Corallococcus caeni: one gene and its partner. Each later gene encodes a partner of the first gene's protein in a complex. Links are inferred from orthologs where the notes say so. Each region holds a gene or a part of one and is shown in the gene's direction. Other genes may lie near its edges.

Region 1 (2,982 bases):
GGGACGAAGGCGCGCCGCGGCCGGCTGCACACGCCGCATGGCCCCATCGAGACGCCCATCTTCATGCCCGTGGGCACCGTGGGCAGCGTCAAGGGCGTGGGCCCGGACGACCTGAAGACCCTGGACGCGCAGATCATCCTGGGCAACACCTACCACCTGATGCTCCGCCCGGGAGAGCCGCTCGTCGGGGAGATGGGCGGCCTGCACCGCTTCATCTCCTGGGACCGGCCCATGCTCACCGACAGCGGCGGCTTCCAGGTGTTCAGCCTGTCGGAGAAGCGCAAGATCACCGAGGAGGGCGCCGCGTTCCAGTCGCACCTGGACGGGTCGCGGCACTCGCTGTCGCCGGAGCGCTCCATCGAAATCCAGGAGACGCTGGGCGCGGACGTCATCATGGCGTTCGACGAGTGCCCCCCGTCCACCGAGGACCGGGCCTACCTGGAGAAGTCCCTGGCGCGCACCACGCGCTGGCTGCACCGGTGCGTGAAGGCGTGGAGCCGCGAGCGCTCGTCGCTCTTCGGCATCGTGCAGGGCGGCCTCCACGAGGACCTGCGCAAGCGCCACGCGGAGGAGATCTGCGCGGTGGACCTGCCCGGCTACGCGCTGGGCGGCTACTCCGTGGGCGAGGCCCCGGAGGCGATGCACGCGGGCGTGGCGTACTCGGCGCCGCTCCTGCCCCGGGACAAGCCGCGCTACCTCATGGGCGTGGGCACGCCGCTGGACCTGGTGACGTGCGTGGAGCAGGGCGTGGACATGTTCGACTGCGTGCTGCCCACGCGGTGCGCACGCAACGGCCTGCTCTTCACCTCGGAGGGCAAGCTGGTCATCCGCAACGCGGCCTACGCCAGGGACCCCCGTCCGGTGGACCCGGCGTGCTCCTGCTACACCTGCCGCACGTTCAGCCGGTCCTACCTGCGCCACCTCTTCGCCGCGGGCGAAATCCTAGCGATGCGGCTCAACACCCTGCACAACCTCCACTACTTCCTGGACCTGATGTCCCAGGTGCGCCGCGCCATCGCCGAGGACCGCTTCGCCGCGTTCGCCCGGGACTTCCGGGCCAAGGCCGTGGCGCAGGAGGCCGAACGCAAAGGCGGCCGGTGAGCGGGCAACGGGATTGCCGCGCTTCCGGCGTTCACTTGCTCACATGGGGCGCCCTTGCTAAGAGGCCACCCTTTCGGATGTTTTGACCCCACCCGTACGCCGGGTCGGGGCCGCTATCCCGAGTCCTCCCTCCCAAACGACGAGGCAGTACGTGGCTGACAGTTTCCTGATTCTCGCGCAGGCCGGGGCCGGTTCCCCCCTGGGGACCTTCGGCTTCCTCGCCGTGCTGGTGGCCATCATGTACTTCGTGATGATCCGCCCCCAGCAGAAGCAGCTCAAGGAGCACCGCAACCTGCTCGCGGGGCTGAAGAAGGGGGATGACGTCGTGACGTCCGGCGGCATCCTCGGTCGCATCCACCAGGTGGACGACTCCACCGTGACGCTGGAGGTCGCCAGCGGGGTGCGCGTGCGCGTGCTCAAGTCGGCTGTCAGTGCGAAGGGATCCGTTCCGGTGGCGGGCGCCCCGGCGGCGCTCCCCGCTGAGAAGAAGGAGGAGAAGTAATGGACCGCGGCTGGTGGTGGAAGTTCGGACTGATTGTCGCGGTGACGCTGGGGACCATCTGGTTCCTCGTCCCGACGTACTACTCGCTGGTGGTGTTGGACCGCGCCGAGCGCAACAACATCGCCGTGCTGGAGCAGCGGCTGCCCAGGTGGGCGCCCCCCGCGAAGTACCGCCTCAACCTGGGGCTGGACCTGCAGGGCGGCATCCACATGGTGATGCGGGTGGACACCAAGACGGCCCTGCAGAAGCGCACCGAGCGCCGCGGGCAGCAGATCGCCACCTACGTCAACGACAAGAAGCTGGGCGAGGTGACGGCGGACACGGATCCGGAGCGGCTGCAGCTGACGCTGACCGCGAAGGACCCGGCGACCATGGACGCCATCCAGAAGGAGGTGCTCGCCACCTTCACGGACTTCTCCCTGGAGTCGCGCAACGGCGCCACGCTGGTGCTCAAGCCGGACGAGGGCCAGGTGAACCGCTTCCGTGACGAGGCCGTGGACCAGGCCATGCTCGTCATCCGCCGCCGCATCGACAAGTGGGGCGTGGCGGAAGTGGACGTGCGCAAGCTGGGCACGGACTCCATCCAGATCTCGCTGCCCGGCCGCAGCAACCCGGAGCAGGCCAAGGAACTGGTGGGCACCACCGCGCAGCTGGAGTTCCGGATGGTGGACGACACCAACCCCCAGGTGTTCGCGCAGATGTTCCAGCAGAACCCGCCCCCGCCGGAGAGCAAGATCACCCTGGTGGAGGACGAGGGCTTCCCGCAGCTGTCCTCGCCCAACCGCGAGGCGCTGCTGGCGTACGCGAAGGACAAGACGCCGGAAGGCCGCGACGTCGTCACCGAGTGCGTGGCGAACCCGGTGAAGAAGAACGACTGCATCGCGTACCGCAGCTACCTGCTGGACAAGAACGTGCCGCTCACGGGCGAGAGCCTGTCCGGCGCGGACGCGTCCGTCAGCCAGATGAACGAGCCGGAGGTGAACATCGCGTTCGACCCGGCCGGCGCGCGTGAGTTCGAGAAGCTCACCGAGGCCGCCGTGGGCCGCCGGATGGCCATCGTGCTGGACGACAACGTGCACACCGCCCCGCGCATCAACGAGAAGATTGGCGGCGGCCGCGCGCGCATCACCATGGGCCGCGCCGGTGCGCGCAGCTTCGAGGAGTGGCTGGGCGAGGCGCAGACGCTGGCGCTGGTGCTCAAGGCCGGCGCGCTGCCCGCGCCGGTGACGGTGGGCGAAATCCGTCAGGTGGGCGCGACGCTGGGCGACGAGCTCATCAAGAAGGGCAGCCTGGCCGCGCTGGTGGGCCTGGCGCTCGTCGTCGTCTTCATGGCCATCTACTACCGCAAGTCCGGCCTCATCGCGGACGTGGCGCTCATC
Region 2 (3,816 bases), on another replicon or contig:
GGTGCGCGCGCAGCTCGTCTATGACGTGCGCGACGCCTTGAAGATGCCCACCACCGCGGTGACGCGGCAGGGCAGCCAGTCCTTCGCCATGGTGGTGGGGGAAGGCGACGCCGGCACCGTGGTGAAGCGCCAGCCCGTCACGCTGGGGCTGGTGGAGGGCAACGACTACGAAGTGCTCAAGGGGCTGGACGCGGGCACCCAGGTCATCATCAGCGGCGTGCAGCAGCTGCGGGACGGCATGCCCATCCAGCCGAAGCCCGCGCAGCGGGCGCAGGGGCAGACGGAGGGCATGCCCCTGCCGCCCGCGCAGGGCATCGGCGGCGGCTCGGACGCGGGTCGGTAGGGGGCTGCCATGTTCACCGACTTCTTCATCCAGCGCCCCGTCTTCTCCAGCGTGCTGTCCATCCTCATCACGCTCGTGGGCGCCATCTCCATCCCCAGCCTCCCCATCGAGCAGTACCCGGAGCTGGCGCTGCCGCAGGTGCAAATCACCGCCACGTACACCGGCGCGTCCGCGGAGACGGTGGAGAGCGCCGTCACCACCGTGCTGGAGCGCCAGCTCAACGGCATGGAGGGCATGCGCTACATGTCCTCCACCAGCACCAACGACGGCCAGTCCACCATCACCGCGACCTTCGACCCGTCGCGCGACGTGGACCTGGCGGCGGTGGACGTGCAGAACCGCGTGGCCACCGCCACGCCGCAGCTGCCCGCGCAGGTGAACGCGCTGGGCGTCACCGTGCGCAAGGCGCAGACGCAGCTGCTCGTGTCCTTCGGCGTCTACGACAAGGAGAAGCGCTACGACACGGAGTTCATCAGCAACTACGCGGACGTCTTCATCCGCGACGCGCTCTTGCGCGTGAAGGGCGTGGGCGACGTGCGCATCTTCGGCGAGCGCCGCTTCGCCATGCGCCTGTGGCTGGACCCCACGGAGCTGGCCCGGCGCCGGCTCACCGCGCAGGACGTGGTCAACGCCCTGCAGGAACAGAACGTCCAGGTGGGCGCGGGCAAGGTGGGTCAGGCCCCGTCCTCCAAGGACCAGGCGTACCAGCTGTCCCTCCAGGTGAAGGGCCAGCTGTCGTCCGCGGAGGAGTTCGGCGCCATCGTCATCCAGCGCGGACAGGACGGCGCCCTGGTGCGCATCCGCGACGTGGGCCAGGTGAAGCTGGGCGCGGAGAGCTACCAGCAGCTCTTGCGCTTCAACGGCCAGGACGCGGTGGGCCTGGGCATCACGCAGCTGCCGGGCTCCAACGCGCTGGACGTGCGCAAGGGCGTGGAGGCGGAGCTCCAGCGGCTGTCCGCCAACTTCCCGCCGGGCCTCACCTACCAGGTGGCGTTCGACACCACGGCGGCGGTGAGCGCCTCCATCGAGGAGGTGCTCAAGGCGCTGGGGGAGGCCATCCTCCTGGTCGTCCTGGTCATCTTCATCTTCCTGCACGGCTGGCGCAGCGTGCTGGTGGCGGTGACGACGCTGCCGGTGTCCCTCGTGGGCACGTTCATGTTCGTCAACGCGTTCGGCTTCTCGCTCAACACGCTGACCCTCTTCGGCCTCACGCTGGCCACGGGCCTGGTGGTGGATGACGCCATCGTCGTCATCGAGAACGTGGAGCGCGTCATCGAGCACGAGAAGGTGGACGCGAAGGAGGCCACCCACCGGGGCATGCAGCAGGTGGCGGGCGTCGTCGTCGCCACCGCGCTGGTGCTCTCCGCGGTGTTCATCCCGGTGTCCTTCTTCCCTGGCACCACGGGCGCCATCTACCGGCAGTTCGCGCTCACCATCGCGTTCTCCATCAGCCTCTCCGCGCTGGTCGCGCTGACGCTGTCCCCCGCGCTGTGCGCACGCCTCTTGCGCCCCAACGAGGGCCAGAAGTTCGCCCTGGCGCGCAAGTTCGACCAGGGCCTGGACGCGCTCCGGCGCGGGTACGGGAAGCTGCTGGGCCGGATGCTGGGCAAGCTGCGCTGGGTCGTCGTGGCCATCTTCGCCGTGTTCCTGGTGGCCACGGGCCTGCTCTACCGCGCCACGCCCACGGGCTTCATCCCGGACGAGGACCAGGGCTACCTCATCATCGCGGTGCAGGGCCCGGAGGGCACGTCGCTGGAGTACACGCGCAACGTGCTCATCCAGGTGGAGGGCCTCATCCGGCAACAGGAGGAGGTGACCCAAATCTTCACCGTGGGCGGCTTCTCGCTGCTGGGCACGGGCGCCAACTACGGCTCGCTCTTCATCAACCTGAAGCCCTGGGAGGAGCGCAAGAAGAAGGAGTCCAGCGTGGCGGGCCTGGTGGAGCGGCTGCGCGGTCCGCTGGCCCAGGTGGGCGGCGCGCGCGTGCTGCCCCTGCAGCCGCCCGCCATCCGCGGCGTGGGCAGCGTGGGCGGCTTCGAGTTCGTGCTGGAGGACCAGCAGGGCGGCCGCACGCTGGACGAGCTGGCGCAGGCCACCCAGGCGCTGGTGGGCAAGGCCAGCCAGGAGCGGCGCCTGCGCGGCGTGTTCTCCGCGTTCACCGCGGGCGCGCCGCAGCTCAACCTGGACGTGGACCGGGAGAAGGCCAAGGCCCTGGGCGTGCCGCTGTCCTCGCTGTTCTCCACGCTCCAGGTGTACCTGGGCAGCCAGTACGTGAACGACTTCACCTTCTCCAACCGCGTCTACCGCGTGTTCGTGCAGGCCGCGACGCCCTTCCGCGACAACCCGAAGGACATCGGCAGCTTCTACGTGCGCTCGGACACCGGGGCCATGGTGCCGCTGGAGTCGCTGGTGAAGGTGACGCCCATGACCACGGCGCCCAACATCACGCACTACAACCTCTTCCGCTCCGCCAACGTCAACGGCCAGGGCGCGCCCGGCGTCTCCACCGGCCAGGCGCTCCAGGCCATGGAGGACGTGGCGAAGCAGGCCCTGCCGCCCGGCTTCACCTACGAGTGGACGGGCCTGTCCCAGGAGCAGAAGAGCGCGGGCAACACCGTGCTCGTCATCTTCGCGCTGGGCATCGTGTTCGTCTTCCTGGTGCTGGCCGCGCAGTACGAGAGCTTCGCCCTGCCCTTCGTCGTCATGCTCGCGGTGCCCGTCGCCATGATGGGCGCGCTCCTGCTCCAGAACCTGCGCGGGCTGGTGAACGACGTGTTCTGTCAGGTGGGCCTGGTGATGCTGGTGGGCCTCGCGTCGAAGAACGCCATCCTCATCGTGGAGTTCGGCGAACAGCTGCGCGCTCAAGGGCAGGGCGTGGTGGAGTCCGCCATCAACGCGGCGGAGACGCGCCTGCGCCCCATCCTGATGACGTCCTTCGCGTTCCTCTTCGGCGTGGTGCCGCTGATGCTGGCCAGCGGCGCGGGCGCCTCCGCGCGCAAGTCGCTGGGCACCGCCGTCTTCGGCGGCATGCTCTTCTCCACCTTCGTGAACCTCATCTTCATCCCCGTGCTCTACGCGCTGGTGGAAGGGGCTCGCACGAAGGTCCTGAAACACCGCAAGCACGGCAATTCACCTGGCGGACCGCCGTCTCCGCCGCCGTCAATCCCTCCTGAGGGGGAGCCGCCGCGCCCCCAGCCGGCGTAGCCGCGCGTCGCGAAGGCCCCGCACGGCGGGCAAGCACTCCGGCGCGCTATCCGGCGCCGGAGCGTCCTGGTTATCCTTGGGCGACGCATGCCTTCTCCTCTGACTGTCGATGAGCGGCGTCGGTGGCTGTACACGTTGAAGCAGGCTCCCGCGCTGCGCCATACGCGTGCGTCCGTCCTGCTGCGGCTGCTGGAGCGGGCCCGGCCGGTGGAGCCCCTGCCGGGCGAGGGCATCTGCCGCGAAGGCGAGCCGGTGGACGGCATCTATCT

The links.
Region 2: the proteins of yajC (region 1) and AABA78_RS32635 are in contact, whole or in part, in a crystal structure (PDB 2RDD), measured with the Escherichia coli proteins. The link is inferred for Corallococcus caeni from one-to-one orthologs.

The regions. Positions count from the first base shown.
Region 1 is NZ_BTTW01000017.1:30,656-33,637, reverse strand. The notes cover bases 15-2,927. They hold yajC (preprotein translocase subunit YajC), read left to right. Parts: upstream 15-1,252; coding sequence 1,253-1,603; downstream 1,604-2,927. Other genes in these bases: secD (protein translocase subunit SecD), read left to right, coding at 1,603-2,927; tgt (tRNA guanosine(34) transglycosylase Tgt), read left to right, coding at 15-1,101. In the rest of the region: more of tgt, read left to right, coding at 1-14; more of secD, read left to right, coding at 2,928-2,982. UniProt on the Escherichia coli protein: The SecYEG-SecDF-YajC-YidC holo-translocon (HTL) protein secretase/insertase is a supercomplex required for protein secretion, insertion of proteins into membranes, and assembly of membrane protein complexes.
Region 2 is NZ_BTTW01000009.1:339,452-343,267, forward strand. What follows is about bases 1-3,747. They hold AABA78_RS32635 (efflux RND transporter permease subunit), read left to right. Parts: upstream 1-352; coding sequence 353-3,547; downstream 3,548-3,747. Other genes in these bases: AABA78_RS32630 (efflux RND transporter periplasmic adaptor subunit), read left to right, coding at 1-343; AABA78_RS32640 (cyclic nucleotide-binding and patatin-like phospholipase domain-containing protein), read left to right, coding at 3,635-3,747. In the rest of the region: more of AABA78_RS32640, read left to right, coding at 3,748-3,816.